Regions from separate parts of the Streptomyces sp. NPDC107471 genome, predicted to be linked through region 2. Evidence: riboswitches for the same ligand, from Rfam matches in the RefSeq annotation. Region 2 holds a riboswitch; each other region holds the start of a gene.
The links. A riboswitch is a leader RNA that binds a small molecule or an ion and turns the genes downstream of it on or off. The one in region 2 is predicted to bind cobalamin.
Positions count from the first base shown of each region.

Region 1: another riboswitch for cobalamin. It lies ahead of nicT (Nickel transporter NicT); the one in region 2 lies ahead of ACZ66S_RS05835 (ribonucleoside-diphosphate reductase subunit alpha).
Region 3: another riboswitch for cobalamin. It lies ahead of ACZ66S_RS30095 (cobalamin biosynthesis protein); the one in region 2 lies ahead of ACZ66S_RS05835 (ribonucleoside-diphosphate reductase subunit alpha).
Region 4: another riboswitch for cobalamin. It lies ahead of ACZ66S_RS38295 (ABC transporter substrate-binding protein); the one in region 2 lies ahead of ACZ66S_RS05835 (ribonucleoside-diphosphate reductase subunit alpha).

Region 1 covers NZ_JBVJPC010000005.1:405,118-412,385, forward strand. Annotated here, with positions in the region: gene ACZ66S_RS19255 (TIGR03943 family putative permease subunit) at 1-248, shown strand, start outside; gene ACZ66S_RS19260 (GAF and ANTAR domain-containing protein) at 730-1,689, shown strand; gene ACZ66S_RS19265 (hypothetical protein) at 1,716-2,501, opposite strand; gene ACZ66S_RS19270 (ArsR/SmtB family transcription factor) at 2,572-2,919, opposite strand; cobalamin riboswitch at 3,001-3,206, shown strand; gene nicT (Nickel transporter NicT) at 3,236-4,327, shown strand; gene ACZ66S_RS19280 (hypothetical protein) at 4,314-4,805, opposite strand; gene ACZ66S_RS19285 (ArsR/SmtB family transcription factor) at 4,898-5,890, opposite strand; gene ACZ66S_RS19290 (nucleoside hydrolase) at 5,997-6,959, opposite strand; gene thrS (threonine--tRNA ligase) at 6,998-7,268, opposite strand, start outside.
Region 2 covers NZ_JBVJPC010000002.1:205,990-213,257, forward strand. Annotated here, with positions in the region: gene mctP (monocarboxylate uptake permease MctP) at 1-366, shown strand, start outside; gene ACZ66S_RS05830 (GNAT family N-acetyltransferase) at 474-977, shown strand; cobalamin riboswitch at 1,030-1,158, shown strand; gene ACZ66S_RS05835 (ribonucleoside-diphosphate reductase subunit alpha) at 1,281-3,653, shown strand; gene ACZ66S_RS05840 (ribonucleotide-diphosphate reductase subunit beta) at 3,653-4,666, shown strand; gene ACZ66S_RS05845 (hypothetical protein) at 4,738-5,271, shown strand; gene ACZ66S_RS05850 (hypothetical protein) at 5,298-5,468, opposite strand; gene ACZ66S_RS05855 (GlxA family transcriptional regulator) at 5,561-6,523, shown strand; gene ACZ66S_RS05860 (bifunctional albaflavenone monooxygenase/terpene synthase) at 6,528-7,268, opposite strand, start outside.
Region 3 covers NZ_JBVJPC010000009.1:421,788-429,055, reverse strand. Annotated here, with positions in the region: gene ACZ66S_RS30110 (lysozyme) at 1-597, shown strand, start outside; gene ACZ66S_RS30105 (inorganic phosphate transporter) at 751-1,989, shown strand; gene ACZ66S_RS30100 (hypothetical protein) at 2,016-2,237, shown strand; cobalamin riboswitch at 2,368-2,507, shown strand; gene ACZ66S_RS30095 (cobalamin biosynthesis protein) at 2,609-3,550, shown strand; gene ACZ66S_RS30090 (cobyric acid synthase) at 3,547-5,058, shown strand; gene cobN (cobaltochelatase subunit CobN) at 5,055-7,268, shown strand, end outside.
Region 4 covers NZ_JBVJPC010000017.1:37,268-44,535, reverse strand. Annotated here, with positions in the region: gene ACZ66S_RS38315 (LamG domain-containing protein) at 1-312, opposite strand, end outside; gene ACZ66S_RS38310 (DinB family protein) at 912-1,448, opposite strand; gene ACZ66S_RS38305 (hypothetical protein) at 1,882-2,343, opposite strand; gene ACZ66S_RS38300 (hypothetical protein) at 2,505-3,239, opposite strand; cobalamin riboswitch at 3,627-3,802, shown strand; gene ACZ66S_RS38295 (ABC transporter substrate-binding protein) at 3,857-4,909, shown strand; gene ACZ66S_RS38290 (FecCD family ABC transporter permease) at 4,921-5,919, shown strand; gene ACZ66S_RS38285 (ABC transporter ATP-binding protein) at 5,916-6,737, shown strand; gene ACZ66S_RS38280 (type 1 glutamine amidotransferase domain-containing protein) at 7,077-7,268, opposite strand, start outside.

The sequences.
Region 1 (7,268 bases), on a different contig from region 2:
ACGGCGACGACGGGACCTGGTACCTCACCCGGCTCTCCGTCACCTGCTGCGCGGCCGACGCCACCACCAGCAAGGTCGAGGTGCGCGGCGCCGCGGACGGGGCCCCGCCGGTCGACACCTGGATCACCCTCACCGGCACCTGGCACCCCGAGGGCGCCCTCGGCACCGACAGCGCCTGGCCGCCCGTCGTGGACGCGAGCGCGGTGCGGCGGGTGCGGGAGCCGGCCGATCCGTACGAGAAGCGCTGACCGGATGCCGGGCGGTCGCCGACCTCCTGGGGGACGGCGACCGCCACGGTGGGGACACACGCCGCCAGGCGCGGTCCTCCGGGAAGGTCCCCGGCCCGCTCGGGACGGCGGGAGGCGCCCCGGTCGGCGTCGCGGAACAGGGACGAGGAGCACGGCCCGGCCCGGTTCGGGGCCGACAGGGCAGGAGGGGGCGGGGCGCGGGGCGGCTCGGGCACGCTTCGACGCGGTGCGGCCGCTCCCTGACCGTCATCGAAGACCGTAATGAATCGGTGTGCGGTCTGTGAAGGGCGCGCGGGGCGACTCGCGTTGCCCGGCGGCCGGGCCCGCCGCCGCTCCGGCTCCGGCGTTTCGCCCCGTGGACGAGGGGTAGCCGGGCGGTGCCCCTGGGCGGGAGGACCACGAGCGGCGCCCCCCGCTCCCGGTGACTCTGCCCGGGGGCCGACGACGGACAGTCCCGCGCTGACCGAAGGAGGCGGTGACCGTGCGGCCCAGGGACGCCCACGGCGACGCCCACGGCGACGAGCCGGGTCGATCCCCCGGGTCGGCGGGCGAGGCCGGCACCTGCGCCACCCCGGGCGACGGCACCGGTTCGTTCGCGCCGCCGGGAGCCGGGCCGCGCCGGGCGGAGCCCGAACGGCAGGGCGGCCGGGAGCCGGGCCGGGGCGGCGGGGGCGAGCGCGAGACCCTGCCGCCGCGTGCGGGCGGCCACGACGGAGCCGGGCCGCGGCCGGTGCGGGACCAGGTGCGGGTCGCCGACGTGATCGCGGCGGGGGTGCGGGGCGCCGAGCCCGCGGAGATCCCGGGCCGGTTGTGCGCGGCCGCCGTCGAACTGCTGCCGGTGGCCGGGGCGAGCGTGTCACTGCGCAGCAACGGCATGCCGGTCCAGCTCAGCTCCAGCAACGACCGGGCCGCACATCTGTCGGACCTTCAGGCCACCCTGGGGGACGGGCCCTGTACGGCCGCGGCGGCGGCCGGCGCCGCCGTGTTCGCCACCGACCTGACCCGCGACCCGGCCGCGGTCCGCTGGCCGGTCTTCGCCCAGCAGGCCACCGCCGCCGGGATACGGGCCGTGTACTCGATGCCGCTCGGCAACGACTCCCTGTGCGTGGGCACCCTCGACCTCTACCGCGACGCCCCCGGCGAGCTCACCCGGCGCGAGCTGCGTGTCGCCGAACTCGTGGCCAGTGTCATGACGGTGGCCCTGATGGCCCTGCCCCGGGGGGACGAGAACGGCCCCGACGGCGACGACCCCTGGCTCAGCGGACTGGCCACCGCGCACGACGAGGTCTACCAGGCCGTCGGCATGATCATGGTGCAGCTCGGCGTCGACTCGGACGAGGCGCTGGCCCGGCTGCGCGCGCACGCCTTCGCGCACAGCCGCAGCGCGCTCGAGGTGGCCCACGACGTCGTCCGGCACCGCAAGCGGTTCGACCGGGACTGACCGCTCACCGTCCGCTCAACGACCGTTCACACCTGCACCCGCCCCTGTCTGCGCACCTCCGCCAGCCGCTCGGCGCCCAGTTGGACGACCGCCTGCGTGGCGTCCGTCTGCACGTCGCCGAAGCCGCCGTTGGTCACGCTGATCGCGTCCTCCCCCACGCGGAGCGCGGCGACGTCCAGGGTGAGGGTCGTCGGCTCGCCGTCCGGCGACTCCCCGGTCAGCAGCACCCGCAGCCCCTGCCGGGCGTCCCCCGCCTCCGGCAGGGACAGCTCGGCGACCTGCACCCCGAGGACCGCCCCCGTGGTCGTGGTGGCCGCGAACTGCGAGCACGTGCGCGGCAGGGTCCTGAGCCAGGCCAGGGTCCGGTCGATCTCCGCCGGGGGGCGCGCGAGCACCTGGTAGCGCATCTGGGCCTGGTTCCACTCGTCGTCCATCCCGACGACCGCGCCGGGCCGGGCGTCGGCGCCGAACAACTCGTCGGCGTACAGGGCGTCGAGCAGCCGCTGGCACTCCCGCCGGTCGGCCTTCGCCTTCAGCACCTCGTCGTGCCAGGTGGCCACCCCCTGGGTCGGTGTCCACGGCTCACCGAGGTCCGCGTCGGTGACGAGCGCGGCCCGCGCCATCGCCTCGGTGAGGGCCGAGGACGGGCCGGAGGACGCCTTCGGGGACGGCGGCGGTGCGCTGCTCGGCGGTGTGATCGACGGCCTCGGGGCGGTCGGCGGCGTGGAGAGCGCGGAACAGGCGGTGGCGGCCAGGAGCCCGGACAGGGCGACCGCGGAGGCGGCGGCGCGGGTGGCGCGGGGCGGGGTCATGCTTCAGGTGATCACCGGGTGCCGGGACGTCACCAGCGGTCCGGGCCGTACGGGTTACGCGGTCACCCCTTCAGGAGACCTGCTGCAACAGCCCGCGCACCGCCTCGTCCACCACCCGGTACCGCACGACCCGGCCCTCCTTCTCCCCGGCCACCACCCCGGCCGCCCGCAGCAGCCGCAGCGCCTGGGAGACGGCGGGGTCGTTCATGCCGGTCGCGATCGCGAGGTCGGAGACGGCCAGCGGGCCGGTGCGGTGCAGGGCGAGCAGCAGGGACAGCCGGTTGGGGTCGGCGAGCAGGGCGAAGCGGTCGGACCAGGTGCGGACGTGTCCCGGGTCGCCGATCGCGGCGATGGCGTCGCACACCCGGTGTCCGTCGATGGTGCGGCGGTCGGCTCGGTCGGCCGGGACGAGGTGCATGGCGCACATCCTCGCAGGCGGCCATGTGTGATCTTCCATACCTGCGCAGGTGTGCAGCTATGCAGGAACCCCCGGCCCCGCCTACGGTGGGCGGGCCGTGGTGCTCGGGAAACCGGTGACGACCCCTCAAAGGTCCATACCGGTGCGGCCCTCGCCACTGTGATCGGGGAGTCTCCCTCCCACGTCCCTCGCGGGACAGCCACTGGCCGTGACCATCAGGCCGGGAAGGCGGGCCGGGAGACGTACGACCCGTAAGCCAGGAGACCGGCCACGGCAGCTCACGCGTTCATCCACGAGGTGCTGGAGTGACCACCGTATGACCGACCCTGCCCTGCCCAAGGTCTCCGCCTCGTTCCGCTGGCGGCGCGAGGACACCGTGAAGACGGCCGGTCTGATGGCCGCGATAGCCGCGCTGCACGTCCTCGCCTTCGGCATCCTGTTCCTGCTCGTCGTCCCCGGCCACTACGAGGTCGGCGACAAGGCCTTCGGCATCGGGCTCGGCATCACGGCCTACACCCTCGGGATGCGGCACGCCTTCGACGCGGACCACATCGCCGCGATCGACAACACCACCCGCAAGCTGATGGCGGACGGCCAGCGGCCGGTGTCGGTGGGGTTCTGGTTCGCGCTCGGCCACTCCAGTGTGGTGGTCCTGCTCGCCGCGCTCATCGCGGGCGGCACCCAGCTCGCCGGCAAGGTCATGAACGAGGGCTCGGGCACCCACCAGGCCCTGGGCTTTCTCGGTACGACGATCTCCGGCACGTTCCTCTACCTCATCGCCGCCCTCAACCTGGTCGCCCTGGTGGGCATCCTGAGGGTCTTCCGGGCGATGCGGGCGGGGTCCTACGACGAGCGGGAACTGGAGCAGCACCTCGACTCGCGCGGGTTCATGAACCGGGTGCTCGGCCGGCTCACCAGGTCCATCACCCGGCCGGGGCAGATGTACGCGCTGGGCTTCCTGTTCGGGCTCGGCTTCGACACCGCCACCGAGGTCACGCTGATGGTGATGGCCGGCTCGGGCGCGGCCGCCGGACTGCCCTGGTACGCCATCCTCTGCCTGCCGCTGCTGTTCGCCGCCGGCATGAGCCTGTTCGACACCCTCGACGGCACGTTCATGAACTTCGCCTACCAGTGGGCCTTCTCCAACCCCGTCCGCAAGGTCTTCTACAACCTCGCCATCACCGGGCTGTCCATCGCGGTCGCCTTCTTCATCGGCACGATCGAGCTCGTCGGCGTGCTGCACGACAAGCTCGACCTCACCGACGCCCTCACCACCTGGATCGCCGACATCGACCTCGACAACGTCGGCTACGTCATCGTCGGCCTGTTCGTGGTGGTGTGGGCGGCGGCGATCGCCTACTGGCGGCTCGCGAAGGTGGAGCAGCGCTGGGGCGTCAGCAGTTCTTGAGGGACCAGATCGGGCTCCAGTTGTAGGAGTTGCTGCTGCCGCCCGCCGGTACCGAGGTGACGGTGCCACCGTCCTGGCCGTAGAAGCGGGCGGTCGCACCGCCGGTCTGGGAGTTGCGGTAGGAGCCGGTGCCGACCCAGTTGGACAGGGTGTAGGTGTCGCAGTAGTAGAAGTAGTAGACGACGTAGTTGCCCTGCGTGGCGTCCCAGGTCGCGGTGCACAGGTTGCCGCTCTCGCAGGTGATGGACTCGCGGGCGGCCACGTGCAGGATCTTGTTGGGCTTCGGCCAGGCCGTGGGCGGCTCGGCGGCCGCTCCCGCGGGCAGCGCCGAGGCGGGCGGTGCGGCCGGCATGGTCAGGACCTGGCCGAAGTCCCGGTTGTCCGGGGCGGCGCCGGCGGGCCCGGCCGTGAACACGGCCGTCAGCGCCAGGCCCAGGACCCCGAGGCCGGCGAGCAGAGTACGTCGTGTGTCGCGCATGTGGTGTCGAACCCCCTGTGGGAAAAGGACATCCTTCGCGATCACAGGCTGGCTCCGACGCGCCGGTTCCCGCCACACCCTGAAGCCGTGCCTTAAACGGAGCCCGTCCCTTCGAGCAGGGCACGTCCGGCGGGTGTGACGGTGTGCAGCACATGCCGGCCGCGGCGCACGCTCAGCAGCAGTCCCGCCCGGCGCAGGACCGCCGTGTGCTGGCTGGCGGCCGCGCCGGAGATGCCCAGGAGGTGGGCGAGTTCACCGGTCGTCCGGCCCGCGACGACCTCCTCCAGGATCGCCGCGCGGGTCCGGCCGACCAGGGCGGCGAGGTTCCTGCCGGGTGCCGTCCTGCCGGGCGGGCGGGCCCAGCCGAGGGTGGGCTGGATGGGGTAGACGAGGACGGGCGGCAGGTCGGGGGCGGCGAGCGTGACCGGCCGGCGAAGGCAGAACAGCGACGGCTGGAGCAGCAACCCGCGTCCGTCGAGCCGCAGTTCGCGCGCCACGGGGTAGTCGGCCTCCAGCACGGGCGGGCGCCAGCGCAGCACGGGGCCGAAGCTCGCGAGCAGTGCGTCGGTGCCGCCCCTGAGCACCTCCCGGCCACGGGCCGCCCGGTCGGCGTCCACCTGGGCCCGGACCTGCGGCCAGAACGGGGCGAGTGCCGAGCGGTGGTAGCCGCGCAGGGCGGCGCCCAGGCGGCGCAGTGCCGGGGGCTCCCCGTCGGCCAGGGCGCGGGCCTCGGCGGGCAGCGGGCGGGTGCGGCTCGGGGAGGCGGCGAGTCTGCTCAGGTCTCTGCGCAGGGTGGTGCGGGGCGTTCGCAGCACGGTGTCGACCGCGCCCTCCAGGTCGTGGGAGCCGCCGAGGTCGGGGGTGAGGAAGTCCGGGGAGTAGCCGCGCGGCGGGAGCAGCGCGGCGAGCAGGGCGTGCGCCGGGCGCAGCCGTGCGCGCACCAGTCGCCGCCAGTCGCCCAGCAGCAGGGGCGCGTCCTCCCCGGCCAGCGCCTGGAAGCTGTTGGTGATCTCCCACAGGGGGTCGGGTGCGGGGGCCACCCGCACGCGTGCGATGTCGTCGGTCGTGAAGTGCACCCGCAGCATGGGGGGTTCTCCGATGGTGGTCGGTCATCGGGTGGGTGGCGGTGCCCCCTGACAGTGACGTGGCCGCGGGTGCCCGGGCAAGGGGGCATTCGGTCACCCCCGGTCGTCAGACCCCCTCCACCGCCGTCAGCCACAGCTTCACGTACCGCTCCACGTCGACCGCCAACCCCACGTCGACGAGGGTCACTTCGCGCTCGCCCTCGTGGATCTCGGACTCGCCGGGGCGCGCGCGGCGGTCGACGACGGTCTGGCCGCGGGTCGGGCCCGGCGCCAGGCTCACCTCCACCGGCAGCAGCTCGGTGGTCAGTCCCTCCGGGTCGACGACCGCGCACACCGCGCCCGCGTCGCCGAGTCCGCCCATGGGGGTGGGGTCGCCGGAGGTGGCGGGGTCGCGGTGGGCGAGGAGTTCGCCGGCCATCCGCAGGGACGGTTCCGCGCTCGCGCGCAGCCGCTGGACGTCGGCGGCCGGCACCAGGACCTGCTGGAAGACGTCCAGGCCGTACATCGTGATCGGCACCCCGGCGGTGAGCAGGACCGCGGCCGCCTCGGGGTCGTGCCAGACGTTGAACTCGGCGACCGGTGTGGCGTTGCCGGTCGCCACCGCGCCGCCCATGAACACGATCCGCTCGATGTTGCGCACCACTTCGGGGTGGGTGCGCAGGAGCAGCGCGATGTTGGTGAGCGGGGCGGTCGGGACCAGCGTGACGGGGGTGGGCGAGGCGAGGATCTCCCGCCGGAGCAGTGTCACCGCGTCCACGTCCACCGCGACCCGGGTCGGCGCGGGCAGCCCGAGGTCGCCCATGCCGTCCAGCCCGTGCACGTGCTGTGCGGTGCGCACGGGTTCCAGCAGCGGCCGCGCGGCGCCCCGGGCGACCGGGACGTCCCCGGCACCGGCCTGCTCCAGCACGGTCAGCGTGTTGCGGACGACGCCGTCGACGTCGGTGTTCCCGGCGACACAGGTGACCGCGCGCAGGTCGATGCCGGGATGCCGGACGGCGAACAGCAGGGCCAGGGCGTCGTCGACGCCGGTGTCGCAGTCGATGATCACCGGGATGGGCTGACCGGTCACGGCGGGGGTCCTTTCGTCACTGGCGTACGGGACCGACCTTACGCAGCCGCCCACAGTTCGGCCCCGCGGTCCCGGTCGCGGGCGCCGACCCGGTCCAGCAGGGCGTCGACCGGCACGGTTCCCGGCCTGCGCCCGTCCCGCAGCCGTACCGCCGCAGCGTCGGCGCCGGCCTCCCGCTCGCCGATCACCGCCTGGTACGGCACGAGGCGGGCGGCGCGGACGCGGGCGCCGAGGGTGCCGTGGCCGGGGCCGGAGAGCTCGGCCCGGATGCCGCGCGCGAGAGCCCGCCGTACGACGTCGCCGGCCCGT
Region 2 (7,268 bases):
CTCCAGACCTTCCCAGCCCTGGTCGGCGGTCTGTTCACCCGCTGGTTCCACCGCTGGGCCCTGCTCGCCGGCTGGGCCGTCGGCATGGTCTACGGCACGGTCGCCGCGTACGGCGTCGCCTCCCCGACCCAGAAGCACTTCGGCGGCTCGGCGAAGGAGATCCCGGGCATCGGCGAGATCGGCTACATCGGTCTGACGGCGTTCGTGCTCAACGTCCTGGTCACGGTGGTCCTGACCTTCGTCCTGAAGGCGGCCAAGGCCCCCGACGGCGTGGACGAGACCAGCCCGGAGGACTACACGGCGGACGCGGGCGACCCGGGGGTCGAGGTGGAGCTTCCGCCGGCCACTTCAGGAACCTCGCACTGACCCACCCAGGGGCGCGGGGAACTGCGCGAGCAACCACACACAACCGGCAGCGGGCCTCCGAGAGCAAGACCCTCGGCGGCCCGCTCCCTTCGTGCACACTCACCGCCATGAACATACTGATCCGCCCCGCGGAACCCGCCGACTACGAACGCCTCGGCGAGATCACCGCAAGGGCCTACCTGGACGACGGCCTCCTCGCCTTCGGCGGCGAGGACGACTGGTACCTCACCGAACTCAAGGACGTGGCCGAGCGGGCGAGAACCGCGCAGGTCCTCGTGGCCGCAGCCGGCGACCGCATCCTCGGCGGAGTCACCTACGTCCCCGCCGGCGGCCCGCTGGCCGAACTCGCCGGCCCCGGCGAGGCGGAGATCCGCATGCTCGCGGTGTCCCACGAGGCCCGCGGCAAGGGCGTCGGGCAGGCCCTCGTGCAGGCCTGCGTCGACCGCGCGGCGGCCTCCGGCGCGGACCTCGTCCTGTGCACCCAGCCCACCATGCGGGCGGCCCACCGCATCTACGAGCGTCTGGGCTTCACCCGCGTCCCGGAACGAGACTGGCACCCGGTCCCGGAGTCCCCCGACTTCACGCTCCTCACCTACAAGTTGACGCTCTGAAGTCAGCGCGACACAACATATGGGCCTGCTTCCACCACCCGGCACAAGATGTATGCTCATGCTCGCTGTCGCCGCAGGGGAATCCGGTGTGAATCCGGAACTGTCCCGCAACGGTGTACTCATGCGTGCATAAGCGCACATGAGCGTCAGTCCGAGGACCTGCCGACAGTACGCCCGTGCCGCACCGGCCCGGGTGTTCCGACGTCCGGGCCTCGTGGAATGGGCCGGTGGACGCGACGCCCCGCGCGCTCGTGTGCTGCCCCCTGCCCGCAAGGCCCCGTGCCCAGCGAGGGAGAGCCCCACGTGACCATCGCGCCGGCCGATCCGGCTTCAGCGACCACCCCGGTGGACGAGGACGGTCCCGGAACCGCCCTGCTGCGGACCCTGACCGCGCTGACCGCCGACCTCCCCGACGCCGACCCCGGCCGGGTCGCCGCCGCCGCGCTGCGCGGCCGGTCCGCGCGGGGGACCTCCGCCGAGATGATCGCGGAGTTGCGCGAGCTGGCCACCGAGGCGGCGGCCGGTCTCATCTCCGAGGACCCCGCCTACAGCAGGCTGGCCGCGCGGCTGCTGACGATCTCCATCGCGGCCGAGGCCGCTTCGCAGGGCGTCACCTCGTTCACCGGGTCGGTCGCCGCCGGCCACCGCGAGGGCCTCGTCGCCGACCGGACCGCCGAGTTCGTGCGGGTGCACGCGCAAAAGCTCGACGCGCTGGTCGACACCGAAGCCGACGACCGCTTCGGCTACTTCGGCCTGCGCACCCTGCACAGCCGGTACCTGCTGCGGCACCCGATCACCCGCAAGGTCATCGAGACCCCCCAGCACTTCATGCTCCGGGTGGCCGCCGGCCTCGCCGAGGACGACACCGTGCACGCCCTGGACGAAGTCGCCGCGCTCTACGGCCTCATGAGCCGCCTCGACTACCTCCCCTCCTCCCCCACCCTCTTCAACTCCGGCACCCGGCACCCCCAGATGTCGTCCTGCTACCTCCTCGACTCCCCCAAGGACGAGCTCGACTCCATCTACGACCGCTACCACCAGGTCGCCCGCCTCTCGAAGCACGCCGGGGGCATCGGCATCGCGTACTCCCGCATCCGCTCCCGCGGTTCGCTGATCCGCGGCACCAACGGGCACTCCAACGGCATCGTGCCGTTCCTGAAGACGCTGGACGCGAGTGTCGCCGCGGTGAACCAGGGCGGCCGGCGCAAGGGCGCGGCCGCGGTCTACCTGGAGACCTGGCACTCCGACATCGAGGAGTTCCTGGAGCTGCGGGACAACACCGGTGAGGACGCCCGCCGTACGCACAACCTGAACCTCGCGCACTGGATCCCGGACGAGTTCATGCGCCGGGTGAACGCGGACGCCGAGTGGTCGCTCTTCTCACCGGCCGACGTGCCCGAGCTGGTCGACCTGTGGGGCGCGGAGTTCGACGCGGCCTACCGGAAGGCCGAGGCCGACGGGCTCGCGCGCAGGACCATCCCGGCCCGTGACCTCTACGGCCGGATGATGCGCACCCTCGCGCAGACCGGCAACGGCTGGATGACCTTCAAGGACGCCGCCAACCGCACCGCCAACCAGACGGCCCTGCCCGGCCACACGGTCCACTCCTCCAATCTGTGCACGGAGATCCTGGAGGTCACGGACGACGGGGAGACGGCGGTCTGCAACCTGGGGTCGGTGAACCTCGGGGCGTTCGTCGACACGGCGACCGGCGACATCGACTGGGAGCGGCTGGACGCCACCGTCCGTACCGCCGTGACCTTCCTCGACCGGGTCGTCGACATCAACTTCTACCCGACCGAGCAGGCCGGACGGTCCAACGCCAAGTGGCGCCCGGTCGGCCTGGGCGCGATGGGCCTCCAGGACGTCTTCTTCCAACTGCGGTTGCCCTTCGACTCCCCCGAGGCCAAGGCGCTCTCCACCCGGATCGCCGAGCGGATCATGCTCGCCGCCTACGAGGCCTCCGCCGACCTCGCCGAGCGCAACGGCCCGCTGCCGGCCTGGGAGAAGACCCGTACCGCGCAGGGTGTCCTGCACCCGGACCACTACGCCTGCGACCTCACCTGGCCGGAGCGCTGGGCGGCGCTGCGCGAGCGCATGGCCGTCACGGGCCTGCGCAACAGCCTCCTGCTCGCCATCGCGCCCACGGCCACCATCGCCTCGATCGCCGGGGTGTACGAGTGCATCGAGCCGCAGGTCTCCAACCTGTTCAAGCGCGAGACGCTGTCCGGGGAGTTCCTCCAAGTCAACTCCTACCTGGTGGCCGAGTTGAAGAAGCTCGGCGTCTGGGACGCCCGCACCCGTGAGGCGCTGCGCGAGGCGAACGGCTCGGTGCAGGGCTTCGCGTGGATCCCCGAGGACGTACGGGCGCTGTACCGCACGGCGTGGGAGATCCCGCAGCGCTCCCTGATCGACATGGCGGCGGCGCGGACCCCGTTCCTCGACCAGTCCCAGTCCCTGAACCTCTTCCTGGAGACGCCGACCATCGGCAAGCTCTCCTCGATGTACGCGTACGCCTGGAAGTCCGGGCTGAAGACGACGTACTACCTGCGCTCGCGCCCGGCGACCCGTATCGCCCGCGCCGCTCAGGCGACGGTCCCCGTCCAGCAGGCGGTCCCGGAGGACGCCGTCGCCTGCTCCCTGGAAAACCCCGAGTCCTGCGAGGCCTGCCAGTGATGACCACCGAAGCCAAGAACCTTCTCGACCCGGGCTTCGAGCTGACCCTGCGCCCCATGCGCTACCCGGACTTCTACGAGCGCTACCGGGACGCCATCAAGAACACCTGGACCGTCGAGGAGGTCGACCTCCACTCGGACGTCGCCGACCTGGCGAAGCTGTCCCCAAAGGAGCAGCACCTGATCGGCCGGCTGGTCGCGTTCTTCGCGACGGGCGACTCGATCGTGGCGAACAACCTGGTGCTGACCCTCTACAAGCACATCAACTCCCCCGAGGCGCGCCTGTACCTGAGCAGGCAGCTCTTCGAGGAGGCCGTCCACGTCCAGTTCTATCTGACGCTCCTGGACACCTACCTCCCCGACCCGGAGGACCGGGCGGCGGCCTTCGACGCCGTCGAGAGCATCCCCTCGATCCGCGAGAAGGCCGAGTTCTGCTTCAAGTGGATCAACGAGGTCGAGAAGCTGGACCGGCTGGAGTCCCAGGCCGACCGCCGCCGCTTCCTGCTCAACCTGATCTGCTTCGCCGCGTGCATCGAGGGCCTCTTCTTCTACGGTGCCTTCGCGTACGTCTACTGGTTCCGCAGCCGGGGTCTGCTGCACGGTCTCGCCACCGGCACCAACTGGGTGTTCCGCGACGAGACCATGCACATGTCGTTCGCCTTCGACGTGGTCGACACCGTCCGCAAGGAGGAGCCGGAGCTCTTCGACGACCGGCTCCAGCAGCAGGTCACCGACATGCTGGCGGAGGCGGTCGAGGCGGAGCTCCAGTTCGCGCGGGACCTGTGCGGCGAGGGACTGCCGGGCATGAACACCGAGTCGATGCGGCAGTACCTGGAGTGCGTCGCCGACCAGCGTCTGACGCGCCTCGGCTTCGCCCCGGTGTACGGCTCGGAGAACCCGTTCTCCTTCATGGAGCTCCAGGGCGTCCAGGAGCTGACCAACTTTTTCGAGCGGCGTCCGTCCGCGTACCAGGTGGCCGTGGAGGGCACGGTCGACCTGGACGAGGATTTCTGACAGGTTCGCTTCAAAACTCGGTGGATCCGGGTACGCGTGCGGCACGTCTCATCGACGAGGAGGCCACCCCCATGCGCCCTACGACCCACCGCACAGCCCTCGCCCTGGCGGCACTGACCCTGCTGCTCGCGGGGTGCGGGACCGGGGCCGGAAGCGAAGGGGGCGACGGCGACACGGTGTCGCCGCCGCCCTCGTCGTCGTCCCCGCCCCGGTCCGCGTCACCGTCTGCCTCGCCGACACCGTCACCTTCACCGTCGGCCTCGCTGTCGCCGCCGCCGTCGTCGTCCTCGGAGTGCACGGACGCCGCGGAGCTGGACGCCGGTGACAGCGGCAGCACGGTCTGTCTCGCGGTGGGCGAGACCGTCCGTGTCTCGCTGGACGGCACGAAGGACCGCCCCTGGAAACCGGTCAGCACCGAGGGCGGCGGGCTGGAGGCCACCAACAGCGGGATCGTGCTGCTGCCGGGTGACGCGAATGCCGCGTACAAGGCGGTCTCGGCCGGCCGGGTGGAGCTGAGTTCACAGCGCCCCCTGTGCGCGACGGAGACCGGCCGGGTCTCCTGCAAGGGCATTCAGGAGTGGCGGGTCACCGTCCTGGTCACCTGAGCACGACCGCGTCCCCGGCCGACAGGTCAGACCGTGCGAGCGGCCCCGTGGGCGGCCCGGTACTCGCGTGCCTTCCTGATCTGACGGTCGACTCGCTTGTCGTGCACGATCCCGATCACCGAGGGGAGGATCAGGAGGACGAAGATGGCGAAAACAGTCAGCATGGCGATCAGTCCTTCTGTCTGCGCTGAAGTCATGTCACTACTGTCGCGCCGCAGACTCCTTACCAACAGTGGCAGGACTGCCGCACACCCTCGATTTACTGCCAGCCCTGGGGCACACTGGCAGCATGCTGAAGAACGTGGCCGCCGTCGTCCTGGACGGCGTGAACCCCTTCGAGCTCGGAGTCGTCTGCGAGGTCTTCGGGACCGACCGCAGTGACGACGGCCTGCCCGTGTACGACTTCGCGGTCGTCTCGGCCGAGGGCCCCAGGCTGTCCTCCCGGTCGGGCTTCGCCCTGCACCTCGAACACGGCCTGGAGCGGCTGGAGTCGGCCGATCTGATCACCGTGCCGGCCTGCGCCGGCTACGAGACGCGGGAGTTCCCGCCCGAGCTGCTCGACGCCCTGCGGAGCGCGGTCGACCGCGGGGCCCGGGTGCTCAGCGTGTGCTCCGGCGTCTTCGTGCTCGCCGCGGCCGGACTGCTCGACGGCCGGCGCTGCACCGTGCACTGGCATCACGCGGAGGAACTGGCGCGCGCGTACCCGCGGCTGACCGTCGAGCCGGACGTCCTGTACGTCGACGAGGACCCGGTGATCACCTCCGCGGGCACCGCGGCCGGCATCGACGCCTGTCTGCACATCGTGCGCAAGGAGCAGGGCACCGAGGTCGCCAACAAGATCGCCCGGCGCATGGTCGTACCGCCCCACCGGGACGGCGGCCAGGCCCAGTACATCGAGCGCCCGCTGCCCCGGTCCAGGTGCGACACCGTCGGCGAGGTGCTCGTGTGGATGGAGGAGCACCTCGACGAGGAGGTCACCGTCGAGCAGCTCGCCGAGCGCGCGCACATGTCCCCGCGCACGTTCGCCCGCCGCTTCCAGCAGGAGACGGGGACGACTCCCTACCGCTGGATCCTGCGCCAGCGTGTACTGCTGGCCCAACGGCTGCTGGAGGCGACGGACGAGACGGTGGACGCGATCGCGGGCCGCGCCGGGTTCGGCACCGCGGCCGCGCTGCGCCACCAGTTCCTGCGCGCGGTGGGCACCACCCCGAACGCCTACCGGCGCACCTTCCAGGGTCCGGAGGCGGCCTGACCCGTCACCGGGGCACGGGCCGCACCAGGAGCCGGTTCGGTCGCAGGGTGATGCCCGGCCGGGGGGTGTCGTCCGAGCCGGGCACCTGCTCGAAGCGGTACTTCCTCGCCAGCGCCGCCGTGAGGAGCGTGAGCTGGGCCATCGAGAAGTGGTCGCTCGGGCACTTCCGGTTGCCGGTGCTGAACGGACTCATGGCGTGTTTCGGAACCGACCCGGACCGTTCGGGACTCCAGCGCAGCGGGTCGAAAACGGCGCTGTCGTCGAAGGACTTCGCATCGCGCTGGATCGCGTACGGACTGTAGACGATGTCGGCCCCGGCCGGAATGCGATAGCCACCGAGTTCGGTGTCGCGTACCGCCCGTCGCGTCAATATCCATACCGCCGGCCACAAACGCATGGTCTCGACCACCACATAGTTCGTGTACCTGAGTGTCCGTACGTCCTCGAATGCCACGGGACGACCACCGGTGACCGATTCGACTTCCGCGCACACCTTGTCCGCGTGTTCCGGATGTTCGGCGAGCACCTGAAGCAGCCACATGATCGTGGACGCGACGGTTTCGCCGCCGGGGGTGAGTATCGCGACGACCTGGTCGTGGATCTCCTGTTCCCCGATGGGGTCGCCATTCGCGTCCTTCGCCCCCAGCAATGCCGTCAGCAAATCGTCCGGCTTTTGACCGGATGCCCGGCGTTCGGCGACGATCTCGTCCACCACGAGATGCAGATCGGCCAACGCTCGGTTGAA
Region 3 (7,268 bases), on a different contig from region 2:
ACCGTCGACTGGCGCGGGGCCAGGGCCCAGGGCGCCCGGTTCGTCTACGTCAAGGCGACCGAGTCGACCGACTACCGCAACCCGCACTTCGGGCGGCAGTACGACGGGGCGCGGGCCGCCGGGATCCTTCGCGGGGCGTACCACTTCGCGCTGCCGGACAGGTCCTCGGGCCGGGCGCAGGCCGCGTACTTCGTGCGCAACGGCGGCGCCTGGTCGGCGGACGGCCGGACGCTGCCGCCCGCGCTCGACGTCGAGTACAACCCGTACGACAGGAAGCACCGGTGCTACGGCCTGAGCAGGGCGCGAATGGTCGGCTGGATCAGGTCGTTCAGCGACGAGGTCGAGCGGCGCACCGGGCGCCGGCCGGTGATCTACACGACCGCCCATTGGTGGAACGCCTGCACGGGCGGCAGCGGCGCCTTCGCCGCGGACCACGCGCTGTGGGTGGCCCGGTACGCGGCGGACGTGGGTGCGCTGCCCGGCGGGTGGTCGTACTGGACCATCTGGCAGTACGACCACAGCGGCAGCCTGCCGGGTGACCAGAATCTCTTCAACGGGTCCCTGCGGCAGCTCGAGAGGTTCGCCGCCGGGACCTAGCCGTGGGGCGCATGGGTCGAAAGGGGGCAGCGGTGTTCGGCAAAGCCATAGCCGAAGACTCCGGTCACCGAGCGGCCCGCCCCAGTTCACCTTCCGTTCATCCAGGTTACCTACCTTCAACGTGCCAATGACCTCGAACGATTGCCTGGGTAAATGGAAAACTTCTCGCTGATCCTCGCGATTGTGGTGGTAACCGCACTCGCGTTCGATTTCACGAACGGTTTTCACGACACCGCCAACGCGATGGCCACCACCATCTCGACCGGTGCGCTCAAGCCCAAGGTCGCGGTGGCCATGTCCGCCGTGCTGAACCTTGTGGGCGCCTTCCTCTCGGTGGAGGTCGCCAACACGATCTCCAAGGGTCTCGTCGACGAGACCGGCATCCGTCCCGAGGTCATCTTCGCCGCCCTGGTCGGCGCGATCCTCTGGAACCTGCTGACCTGGCTGGTGGGACTGCCCTCCAGCTCCTCGCACGCCCTCATGGGCGGTCTGATCGGCGCCACCATCGCCTCGGCCGGCTTCGGCGCCGTCCACGGCGACGCGCTCGTCACCAAGGTCCTGATCCCGGCGGTCGCCGCGCCGATCGTCGCGGGCGTCGCCGCCATGCTGGCCACCCGGCTCTCCTACTCACTGGGCAAGAAGGCCGACGGCAAGGCCGCCGCCAAGGGCTACCGCACCGGCCAGATCGCCTCGGCCGGCCTGGTCTCGCTCGCCCACGGCACCAACGACGCGCAGAAGACGATGGGCATCATCACCCTCGCCCTGGTCGCCGGCGGCGCCGTCGCCCCCGACTCCGACCCGCCCACCTGGGTCATCCTCTCCGCGGGTCTCGCCATCGCGCTCGGCACCTACCTCGGCGGCTGGCGCATCATCCGCACCATGGGCAAGGGCCTGACCGACCTCCAGCCGCAGCAGGGCTTCGCCGCCCAGACCAGCGCGGCCACGGTCATCCTGGCCTCCTCGCACCTCGGCTTCTCCCTGTCCACCACGCACTCCGTCTCCGGTTCGGTGATGGGCGCGGGCCTCGGCCGCAAGGGCGGGGTCGTGCGCTGGTCGACGGCCACCCGGATGTTCGTGGCCTGGGGCCTCACGCTCCCGGCGGCGGCCCTGGTGGGCGCGCTGGCCGAGTCGGTCACCGACCTCGGCGACTGGGGCACGGCGGTCGTGGCGGTCTTCCTCATCGCCTCCAGCGCGGCGATCTGGAAGATCTCGCGGCGCGAGGTCGTGGACGCGTCGAACGTCAACGCGACCGACGAGCCGGCCGGCGTGGTGACCACGGCCATCGCCGCCGTGATCCCGCCGCCCGCGGGTCCCGTGGCCGAGGAACTCACGGCCACGATCCCGGCCCCGCCCGCCACGACGGAACCGGCCGCCCCGCCGGCCGCCGTCTGAGCCCGCAGTCCTAAGGAAGCCTCACCATGCAGATCGACTGGGAAGCACTCGGTTCCGTCTTCGGCGTCAGCCTCGTCGTCACCGTGGGCCTCGTGGCCCTGTTCACCCTCGGCATCATGGGCCTCTCCCGTCAGGAGCGGGCCACGGCACAGGGCGGCTCGGCCGCCCTCGCGGTCACCGGCGCCTACGCCTGCTTCGCGGCGTGCACGGCGGCGGTGGCGTACGGGATCTATCTGATCGTGGCCTGACGGCACTCCCGTCACTCGACGGCCGGGCGGGCACGGAACCTCGGTTTCCGTGCCCGCCCGGCCGTCTTCCATGACCGGCGATGTGGGGTTCTGCACACTCCCCCGCCGCAGGTCAACAGCAAGTTGACGGGTCTCGAAGGCCCGTGGTGGACTGCCGGAGCCATATACGGCGGCAGAAGAGGAAGCCGGTGCGAATCCGGCGCGGTCCCGCCACTGTCACCGGGGTAGACACCCCCGGGAGCCAGGAACTCTCGCCGCCGGACTCGTCGAACCAGGGCGTGGACACCCTGAGTGAGGACATGACGCGATGCTCGCCTGCCGATCGACCAGCAGTACCAGGCACTTGAACGACCCCGCGATCGGCTGACCCGATGCGAGCCGATCGCGTTTTCGCGTACGGCGCTGCCGCCGGTCTGATCGGTGACCTCCTGCTCGGCGACCCCCGTCGCGGGCATCCGGTCGCCGCGTTCGGGCGGGCCGCCGGGGCCGTGGAGCGGGTGCTGTGGCGGGACCACCGGGGCTGGGGCGCGCTGCACACCGCCGTGTGCGTGGGCGGCGCGGTCGCCCTCGGCGCCGCCGCGGAGCACGCCGTACGTCCGTCCCGTGCCGCCTCCGTCGTGCTCACCGGCGCCGCCACCTGGGCCGTCGTGGGCGGGACTTCGCTGGTGCGGGAGGCCCGGCACATCGGACGGGCGCTGGCGGCCGGGGACGTCGAGGCGGCCCGGGCCCGGCTGCCCCATCTGTGCGGGCGGGACCCGCAGGCCCTGGACGCCGACGGGATCGCGCGGGCGGTCGTGGAGTCCGTTGCCGAGAACACCTCCGACGCCGTCGTGGGGGCCCTGGTGTGGGGGGCCGTCGGCGGGGTGCCGGGGCTGCTCGGGTTCCGGGCCGTGAACACGCTGGACGCCATGGTGGGTCACAAGTCGCCCCGGTACCGGCGTTTCGGGTGGGCCTCGGCCCGGCTCGACGACCTCGCCGGGTGGCCGGGGGCGCGGCTGACCGCCGTGCTCGCCACGCTCGCCGGAGACGATCCGCGGGGTGCCGTGCGGGCCTGGCGGGAGGACGCGCACCGGCATCCGAGCCCCAACGCCGGTCCGGTGGAAGCCTCGTTCGCGGGGGCGCTGGGCGTCAGGCTCGGGGGGACCCTCTCGTACGCGGGGCGGGTCGAGCACCGGCCGGTGCTGCACCGGGAGGGGCGTGCCGTCGCCCCGTACGACATCGAGCGCGCGGCGCGGTTGTCGCGGCGGGTCGGGCTGCTCGCGCTCGGCGTCGGTGCCGTGGCGCGGGCCTTGGTGAAGGGGCGCAGCGCATGACGGGTGGAGGGCTTCTCGTCGCCGGTACCACCTCCGATGCCGGCAAGAGCGTGGTCACCGCCGGGATCTGCCGGTGGCTCGTGCGGCAGGGGGTGAAGGTCGCGCCGTTCAAGGCGCAGAACATGTCCCTCAACTCCTTCGTCACGCGCGAGGGCGCCGAGATCGGGCGGGCCCAGGCCATGCAGGCGCAGGCCTGCCGGGTCGAGCCGACCGCGCTGATGAACCCCGTGCTGCTCAAGCCCGGTGGCGAGCAGAGCAGTCAGGTCGTGCTGCTCGGGAAGCCGGTGGGAGAGATGAGTGCCCGCGGGTATCACGGCGGGCGGCAGCAGAAGCTGCTCGGGACGGTGCTCGACTGTCTCGCGGAGTTGCGGGGCACGTATGACGCGGTGATCTGCGAGGGGGCCGGGAGCCCGGCCGAGATCAACCTGCGGCGGACCGACATCGTCAACATGGGCATCGCCCGCAATGCCCGCCTTCCGGTGCTCGTCGTCGGTGACATCGACCGCGGTGGGGTCTTCGCCTCGTTCTTCGGGACCGTCGCGCTGCTCAGTCCCGAGGATCAGGCGCTCGTCGCCGGGTTCCTCGTCAACAAGTTCCGGGGTGACGTCTCGTTGCTGGAGCCGGGGCTGGACATGCTCCAGGGCCTCACCGGGCGGTCCACGTACGGTGTTCTGCCCTTCCGGCACGGCCTCGGGATCGACGAGGAGGACGGACTGAGAGTGTCCCTGCGCGGGACGGTCCGGGAGTCCGCGGTGAGCCCTCCCGTGGGTGAGGACGTGCTGCGGGTCGCCGTCTGCGCGATCCCGCTGATGTCCAACTTCACTGACGTCGACGCCCTGGCCGCCGAACCGGGTGTCGTGGTGCGGTTCGTGGACCGGCCGGAGGAGCTGGCCGACGCCGACCTCGTCGTGATCCCCGGAACCCGCGGGACCGTCCGCGCGCTGGAGTGGCTGCGGGAGCGGGGGCTCGCGGACGCCATCGGACGCCGGGTCGCCGAGCGGCGGCCCGTCCTCGGCATCTGCGGCGGCTTCCAGATCCTCGGCGAGCACATCGAGGACGAGGTCGAATCGCGCGTCGGCGCGGTCGACGGACTCGGAGTCCTGCCCGTGCGGGTGCGGTTCGCACGGGAGAAGACCCTCACCCGGCCGGTGGGGGAAGCCCTCGGCGAGCGGGTCGAGGGGTACGAGATCCATCACGGGGTCGCCGAGGTCGGCGGCGGTGTCCCCTTCCTCGACGGCTGCCGCGTCGGCCAGACCTGGGGCACGCACTGGCACGGCTCGCTGGAGTCGGACGGCTTCCGGCGGGCCTTCCTGCGGGAGGTGGCGGCCGCCGCGGGCCGCCGGTTCGCACCGGCCCCCGACACGTCGTTCGCCGGGCTGCGCGAGGAGCAGCTCGACCGGCTCGGCGACCTGATCGAACAGCACGCGGACACGGACGCGCTGTGGCGGCTCATCGAGTCCGGCGCGCCGCAAGGACTGCCTTTCATTCCACCGGGAGCGCCCGCATGAGCACAGTGTTGTTGTTGTCGACCGCCGACACGGACCTGTTGGCGGCCCGGGCCGCTTCCGGTGCCTCGTACCGGATCGGGAACCCGACCCGGGTCGACGTCGCGCAGGAGCTGCCGGCGCTGATCGAGGGCGCGGACATCGCCGTCGTACGGCTGCTCGGCGGCAAGCGGGCCTGGGAGGACGGGCTCGCCGCGCTGCGGGCCTCCGGCATCCCGACCGTCCTGCTCGGGGGCGAGACCGTGCCGGACGCCGAGTTGATGGCCGAGTCGTCCGTGCCGGCCGGTGTCGTGGCCGAGGCGCTCAGGTACCTCGTCGAGGGCGGGCCCGCCAACCTGGCGGAACTCGCCCGGTTCCTGTCCGACACCGTGCTGCTGACCGGTGAGGGCTTCGTCGAGCCGCGGAAGATGCCGGAGTACGGCGTCCACGGCTCCCCCGTGCGGGACGACGGCCGCCCCACCGTCGGTGTGCTCTTCTACCGGGCCCACGAACTGAGCGGCAACACCGGCTTCGTGGACACGCTGTGCGAGGCCATCGAGGCGAAGGGCGCCAACGCCCTTCCGGTGTACTGCGGTTCACTGCGCGGGGCCGACCCCGGGCTCTACGAGATCCTCGCCGGGGCCGACGCCCTCGTGGCCACCGTCCTCGCCGCCGGCGGCACCCACGCCTCGCAGGCCTCGGCCGGTGGTGACGAGGAGGCGTGGGACATCGGAGCCCTGGCCGACCTCGACGTGCCGGTGCTGCAGGGGCTCTGCCTGACGACGTCCAGGGCGGCCTGGGACGAGTCCGACGCGGCCCTGTCCCCCATGGACGCGGCGATGCAGGTCGCCATCCCGGAGTTCGACGGACGCCTGATCACCGTGCCGTTCTCCTTCAAGGAGCAGGGCCCGGACGACGTGCCGGTGTACGTGGCCGACCCGGAGCGGGCCGCGCGGGTCGCCGGGATCGCCGTACGGCACGCGGTGTTGCGGCACAAGCCGAACGCCGAGAAGAAGCTCGCGCTGGTCTTCACCGCGTATCCGACCAAGCACTCACGGGTCGGCAACGCGGTGGGTCTCGACACGCCGGCCTCCGCGGTGCGGGTGCTGGACGCGCTCCGGGACGCCGGGTACCTCGTGGAGGGGTACCCCGACAACGGCGACGAGCTCATCCACCGGCTCATCGAGGCCGGCGGTCACGACGTCGAGTGGCTCACCGAGGACCAGTTGGCCGCCGCGCCCGCTCGGGTGCCGCTCGCCGACTACCGGGCGTGGTTCGACCGGCTGGACCCGTCGTTGCGGGACGCGATGCTGGAGGCGTGGGGCGAGCCGCCGGGCTCGCTGTACGTCGACGGGGACGACATCGTGCTGGCCTCCCTCCAGTTCGGGAACGTCGTCGTGATGATCCAGCCGCCGCGCGGCTTCGGGGAGAACCCGATCGCGATCTACCACGACCCGGACATGCCGCCGTCGCACCACTACATGGCCGCCTACCGGTGGCTGGACCACTCGTTCGGCGCCGACGCGGTCGTCCACATGGGCAAGCACGGCACGATGGAGTGGCTGCCGGGCAAGGGGCTCGGTCTGAGCGGGAGTTGCGCGCCGGACGCGGTGCTCGGTGAGCTGCCGCTGATCTACCCGTTCATCGTCAACGACCCCGGCGAGGGCACCCAGGCCAAGCGGCGCGGTCACGCCACCGTCGTCGACCACCTGGTGCCGCCGATGGCGCGCGCCGACACCTACGGCGACCTCGCCAAGCTGGAGCAACTGCTCGACGAGTACGCGCTCGTCTCCGACCTCGACCCGACCAAGGCCCCGGCCGTGCGCGCCCAGATCTGGACGCTGGTCAAGGCGGCCGAGCTCCACCACGACCTGCATGTCGACGAGCAGCCGGACGACGCGGCGTTCGACGAGTTCGTCATGCACATCGACGGCTATCTGTGCGAGATCAAGGACGTGCAGATCCGGGACGGCCTGCACGTCCTCGGTGGCGGCCCGGTCGACGAGGCCCGGGTCAACCTGGTGCTGGCCGTGCTGCGCGCCTCGCAGGTGTGGGGCGGCCGGGCGAACGCGCTGCCGGGGCTGCGGGCCTCCTTCGCCGCCCATTTCGGGCTGGTGGAGAAGGAGTTGCTCGCGGAGCCGGGTGCACCGGTGAAGGTGCCGGTCGAGCTGTCCGACCTCGTCGAGGGGCCCGCCCGTACGGCCGCCGACGCGATCGACCTGCTGGAGCAGCTC
Region 4 (7,268 bases), on a different contig from region 2:
CCGCCAGGTCCAGACAGCGGGCCAGGCACCGAGTCCGGTGGGCAGGCGCACCGTGACCTCCAGGTGGTCCCCGGTGCGCACCATGAACCCTTCGGAGCTCCCCTCAGTGGTCAGCAGCCCGGTGTCCCACAAGCCGTCCGCCCTGCGCCGGGCCTTGAACGTCCCCCGTCGGGAGTAATCAGGGTCCGCGGTGAGGTGATCGAGTTTGTTGTCGCCCGGATTGGTCGGCCCTCCGTCCGGATAGGCCCAGGACCGGCCCGCCACCCACTGGCGTTCCGAGGAGAAATCGGCGCTGAACACGACGGCTCTCACCTGCGCCCTCCTTACTATGAGCAACCACTCCGCCCCCGTTGCTTCTCCCGACCGGACCGCCCTTATGCGCCATCCGCCGCACCCGACACGCAATTCAGCCTCCCGGGTGACGAGCCACAGGAGTTGCGACCGGTGAGGGCCGGTGTGTGCGCGTACGTGGCGGTGGAACCGCGTCCACCCCTGGTTCCGCCGGCCGACAGCGACAGCCAGTCACCCCTGAAGCCATCCGCGCCGCCGGAATCGGTCGCACCGGACGAATCCGGTGCCGGAATCAGTGCACGGCGACGCGGGGAGGCCAGGCTCAGCGCGTGTCGTGGCGCACAGCAGCGCTTTCGCCATGGAGAACAAGTCCTGGTCGGGGTGGGTGGGGGGGGAAATGCCCTGCGCTTCTCGGCTGCCTGCCACCGCGAGGTCCTGGCCGCCGAACGCGATCATCGGTACGCCATGGGCGCCGATGGCGGTCTGTGGCCAGGACCGGCCCGCAATCCCCCGGACGGAGCGACCTGTACTCACGGATGCCCGCCTGCCGACCAGGACGGCGCCGATGCGCCACAGGTGGGATGAGGCCTCCATCGAGGGGACGAGGGCGTGGCGGCAGGCTACTCGCCAGTGACGCCGTCGATGGCCTCCCGAAGGAGATCCGCATGGCCGACGTGGCGGGCGTACTCCTCGATCACGTGCTCAAGGACGAACCGCACATCGGTGTCTCCGAACTCCGGGTTCGGCGCGATCCGTGCGACATCGACGGTCACCTTCGAAAATGCCTGCCGCGACTCCTCGCACGCCTTGAGGTAGTCCTCGTAGACATTGCTGGCCGGCGTGGTGTCCAACTCGTCGTACCATTCACCGCCATCAGCGGTGGCGTAGGTCCGATAGGGGAAGAAGCGAGGCATCGTGCCGGCCAAGGTCCGCTGGAACCAGGCACGTTCAACCCCTTGCAGATGCCGCATGAGCCCCAGCAGGGTCAACGCCGACGACTGAACGGGACGTAGCCGCAGTTCTGCCTCCGAGAGCCCCTCGCACTTCCACAGGAAGGTCGCTCGGTGGTAGTCGAGATTCGAGGCGATCACCTCCAGCCAAGGTCCCGAAAGCGCGCGCTCAGGTCGGATGACTTTCTGGACCACGATGTCACTCACGCTGGAATCTCCTCAACGGTCTTCAAGCTTGGTCGCGTACGCACGGGCCCGCGATCCAAGGACCGACCAGCGCCTCCATCGGCCTCTCATGAGCACGTACGCCCAGGAAGACCTCTCTGCGTAGCGGAACTCATCGCTGGATCCCGGTCATGCGCTCCGCAGGACCGCCCGGAGAGGGTCCGAACAGCGGGCCGTGGACTGTACAGCCTCGGCACCCTGCTCATCCCTCGGCCAGGGGCAAGCAGCTCTTCCTCGGCAGTTCCGACGGCAGCCCGGCGACCAACCGCCGTATCCGGCGACTGGGTTCAGCTCGGGAGAGCCGGCCGGCGATCCGGCTCATCAGTCCTTCGAATGCCTCTTGCCAGTGGGCAGGCACCACGCCGGCGCCCGAGGCCGCCGCGTGATCATTGGCTGTCCACACAACACCCCGTGGTCACGGCGGCGTCGGACGCCATCGAAGCCAGTAGTCGGGCCCCTCGACTCGGTAGCGAACGTCGACACCGGCAACGAACCGCAGCTCGCACACGAGCCGACGGGCGCCGGCCGGCGCCAAGCGGTGCGGCGCCAACTGCAGCTCCAGCTCGTCATAGCGGGCATCGACCCCACCGTGGCCCGGATGGCTCTCCTGTCCGACCTCGCCCGCCTCACGGCGCTCATACCACCTGGCGTAGATCGCCCACTGCTGGCGCTCCAGCTCCGCCACCGCCTCGCTTGCGGGCCAGACCTGGTACTCGTGGACATCATGGCTGTGGTCGTAGACGTCCATTTCGAAGTGGTGAGGCTTCCCGTCGATGTCAGCAAGGCCGGCCAACGGTGCGCCGTACCAGTCCGACTCGGTGTACACACGCTCGAAGCCGTCAGCGATCAACTGCTCCTCGCTCCAGATCTCAGCCACGCAGGCAGGCTACCGGCGAGCAGCCTCAACGTTCATGGAGTTGCCCATCGGCCACCGAGTCGAGGGGTCCCCGTCGACGAAACGATCAAGAGGGCTGTATACGGCCGAGCCGGTTTCCGTCTACTGCGACCTGGAACCTCGCTGCCGCTTAGCTGAGTCGGTCACGGAGTCCAACCGGCAACCACCCGCTCCGCCACCGAGAAGTCCGTCCTGTAGTCCGGGCAGACGGCTCGTCCGAACAGATACGCAATGGCGTGAGCCACGCCCGCCTGCCCGTCCGCCATCGCTCGCGTGAACAATCTCCGCGGCAGCCCGTCCAAATCCTGGGTTGGCGTGGGCCGGAGGGGCAGCTTCTCCACCTCTCCCGAGTCGTAGTCGTCGGTACAGCAGAACGACTCGTCCTGTCCGATCACGATGAACATGTTGACGCCGCAGTACGGGCATTCGACCTCGTACTCCCCACTCTGCAGGCCATCCAGGCAGCGATCCCAGATCTCGACGCCCTCGAAGGAGAGCAGAGCCTGCAACAGGTTCACGTACTCCTCAGCCTCGACCGCGCGGCTCAGACGGCGATCGGTGAGACGGTGCAGAACTTCGATCGGGGCCGAGTAGACCGTCAGAGGGCTGTCGGTCTCCGAGAGCCCAGGCGAACAGGACGCTATCGCTCCGGCTGCCAGCAGCACCCAGGCGAGATCTTCGGGGCTGCAGGCGACCGCGATCTCGGCCAGCCGTTGAAGAGCTGCGTAGCTGGCGGGGAAGGCTGTGTCCAACTGCGGACACAGATGGTCCATCACCTCGGACCACACACCACTCGGATCGGCCGCGAAGCGGTCCAGGAGACCACGCACGTGCTCGGCGGAACCACACGCGTCGGTGAGCGTCGACCAATCCGTCATGCGTTCATCCAACCAGGCGGCTCAGGACGGACCGCACCGGGTGAGAACGACTCCGAGACCCTTCACCGAACTGCGGTCAGAGCTGACGCAAGACAGCCAAGAACGGCCGTCCCCGCAGGTACTGAGACATGATCGTCTTCCTGCAGCGAAGGCCGGCCTGACGGAGGGTCTCTCCGACGAAGACGAGATCGCAAACTCCCTACGCCGCCGGCCCAGACCTCACCAGCGATCCGTCGCCCCCATCGGCAGGGGCTGCCCGCAGCAACTGGCCCAGCGGCGACGCGCCTCGCTGGGGGCAGTTGAGGTGTTCGCAGCCGTGGATCGGCCAGAACTCCAGCACCTTTGCTCGCTACTCCGTGGCCGCGCGGTCCGACCGTACGACCGGCTTGATAGCCTCGGCGGGCCAGTCGAGCCACACCCGAGGCCAGGGAATCCGGTGCGAATCCGGAACTGACGCGCAGCGGTGAGGGGGACGGGCGGGGCACGACGCCACTGGGAGACCGGGAAGGCGCCCCGGCCGGACGAACCCGAGTCCGAAGACCTGCTGGCACCTCCGCGCCCCGGCGCGGGGGAAACCCGTAGGCCAGGCTCCGCGAACGAGCCCCGACCCCCGAGGCATGCCCGTGCTCCGCATACCCGCCCACCTCCGTACTCCGGCCCTGCTGCTCACCTCCGCCCTGCTGCTCTCCGCCTGCGGCTCCGCCGACGGCGACGACGCGAAGACCGAGAAGGCCACGGCCGCCGGCTACCCCGTCACCATCGACAACTGCGGTCACAAGACCACCCTGAAGTCGGCCCCGCATCGGGCTGTCTCCCTCAACCAGGGCACCACCGAGATCCTGCTCTCCCTCGGCCTCGCCGACCGCCTGGCCGGTACGGCGACCTGGACCGACCCGGTGATGAAGGGCTTGGAGAAGGCCAACGCCACCGTCCCGCGCCTGGCGGCCAACGCGCCCTCCTTCGAGAAGGTCCTGAACGCCGAACCCGACTTCGTCACCGCCTCGTTCGTCTCCACTCTCGGCGAGGGCGGCGTCGCCACCCGCCGGCAGTTCGAGAAGCTGGGCGTGCCGACCTACGTCTCTCCGTCTGACTGCTCGGCAGGCAAGGACAACGACAGCGGCGGCGACGGCTCGCGCAGCAAGCCGCTCACGCTCGAAGCCGTGTACGGCGAAATACGCGACCTGGCACGGGCGTTCGGTGTCGAGGGGCGTGGCGAGAGGCTCATTGCGGAACTGAAGGGGCGGGTGCGCACGGCCACCGCCGAACTGCACGCCTCCGACGTCTCCCTCATGTACTGGTTCGCCAACTCCCAGTCGCCCTACCTCGCCGGCTGCTGCGGCGCCCCTGGCGCCATCACCCGGGCGGTCGGCGCGAAGAACGCGTTCGCCGACACCCATGACGAGTGGCCGCAGATCGGCTGGGAGACCGTCGCCGACCGTGACCCCGACGTCATCGTCATCGGCGACCTGACCCGCAGGCAGCAGACCGCGGAGACCGCGAAGGCGAAGATGCGGTTCCTGGAGACGAACCCCGCCACCCGCAACCTGAGCGCCGTGAGGAAGAAGCGATACGTCCTGCTGAGCGGGCAGGCGATGAACCCGTCCATCCGCACGGTCGAGGGGATCGAGAAGGTCGCGGCCGGTCTGCGTGACTTCGGGCTCGCCAAGTGAACGTCCGCGCAATGGTGTTGACGGGCGGCGGACTGGTCGCGCTGCTCGCCTCGATCGCCGTCGCCGTGACCATCGGCCCCGCCGACATCTCCACCGGCGATGTGTGGGCGTCCGTGGCGGCCCATCTCGGCTTCGGTGAGCGCTCGTTGGCTCCGCTGCGGGACGGCATCGTGTGGAACCTACGCATGCCGCGGACCCTGCTCGCCGCGGTGTGCGGGGCCGGACTCGCCGTGTGCGGCGCGGTCATGCAGTCCCTGCTGCGCAACCCCCTCGCCGACCCCTTCGTGCTCGGGGTCTCCTCCGGAGCGTCCACGGGAGCGGTCGCCGTGGTGGTCCTGGGTGTGGGCGGGGGCGCGGTGTCCCTGTCGGCAGGTGCCTTCTTCGGTGCGCTGCTCTCGTTCGCCCTGGTGCTGCTGCTCAGCCACACCCTCGGCGGCAGCACCGACCGGGTCGTCCTGTCCGGGGTCGCGGCGATGCAGATGTTCTCCGCGCTGACCTCCTTCATCGTGCTGACCTCGGCGGACGCGGAGACCACCCGGGGTGTGCTGTTCTGGCTGCTGGGCTCGCTCACCGGCGCCGACTGGGGGCGGGTACTCCTCTGCGCCGTCGTCCTCGCGGTGACCCTCGTCCTGTGCCTCGGGTACGCCCGTACGCTCGACGCCTTCGCCTTCGGCGACGAGGCCGCCGCGGGCCTCGGGGTCCGTGTCGCCCGTACCCGCCTGGTCCTGCTCTGCGCGACCGCGCTGCTGACCGCCGCCCTGGTCAGCAGCGCCGGTGCGATCGGCTTCGTCGGCCTGGTCCTGCCGCACGCCACCCGCGCCCTCACCGGCTCCGGGCACGCCCGCCTGCTGCCGGTCACCGCGCTGACCGGCGCTGTTTTCCTGGTGTGGGTCGACACCGTCGCGCGTACCGTTCTGGACCCGCTGGAGGTCCCGGTGGGCGTGATGACATCCCTCATCGGCGTGCCGGCGTTCGTGGCCGTGCTGCACCGAGGACGGAGAAGGACATGACCAGCCTGCACGCGGACCGCGTCGTACGGCGCCTGGGCGACAAGGTCGTCGTCGACGGCGTCACGCTCACCCTGCGCGCCGGCGAGACCGTCGGCCTCCTCGGCCCCAACGGCTCGGGAAAATCCACGTTGTTGCGGTTGCTGGCCGGGGTTCTCGCTCCCACTTCCGGAGTCGTGAACCTGGACGGGCGCCCGCTCGCCAAGGCCGGCCGCCGTGCCACCGCCCGCCGGATCGCCACCGTCGAACAGCACGCCGACACCCAGACCGAGCTGACCGTTCGGGACGTCGTCGCCCTCGGCCGCATCCCGTACCGCCGCCCCTGGACGCCCGCAACGACGGTCGATGCGGCAGCCGTCACCGAGGCACTCGCGCGCACCGCACTGACCGATCGTGCCGGCCAGTCCTGGCACACCCTCTCCGGCGGCGAACGCCAGCGCGCCCAGATCGCACGCGCCCTTGCCCAGCAGCCCCGCGAACTCCTCCTCGACGAACCCACCAACCATCTCGACATCCAGCACCAGCTCGACCTCCTGGAGCTGATCGCCGGCTTGCCGGTGACCACGGTGATCGCCCTGCACGACCTCAACCTCGCCGCGATGTACTGCGACCGTCTGCTCGTCCTGCGCGACGGCCGCGCGGTCACGCAGGGCACTCCGGCCGAGGTTCTCACCCCTGGCCTGATCGAGCAGGTCTACGGTGTCCGCGCCGAGGTGTCCCACGAACCCGGCCACCCTGTCATCCGCTTCCTGCGCCCGGCCGCCCGAGACGGATTCCCCCTGGGGAGGACTGCGACGAGCGACCCCTCGACAACGCCCTGAAACGTCCGGCCCGGAGCGCATCTCCGCGGAACCGGCACGCGCTGGATGTCAGGCGTGTTCGGGCCGTCCGGCCCGCAATCGGGCACAGCGCGCGAATATGGGCGTCACCGGCGTGGACTTCGCCGCTGATTACGTCGCTGTCGCACGCCTGTCGGTGAGAAGCCTTCGAGGTGCGGCCTGGGAGTAGCCGCTGCCGTTGTAGCAGCGGCTACTCAGGTTCAGGTCTGCGGTCGGTGCCCGCCGTTGACCACCGCGTTTGCGGCCGTGGGTGGTCGATGACCGTGAGGTGTCTCGGGCGCGGACGGCGACGCACCTTGTCCTGTGGTGCGTCGCGTTGTGTCACGCGGCCGCGGCACCGGCCCGGACAGCGAGTTCCTTCAGGACGGCGCTGGCCGCTTCGGCGGCCGAGGCGGGGTTCTGTCCGGTCACGAGGTTGCCGTCGACGATGACGTGCGGGGCCCAGGCGGGGCCCGGCACGAAGTCGGCGCCGGCTGCCTTCAGGCGGGAGCCGATGAGCCAGGGGGCGTTGGC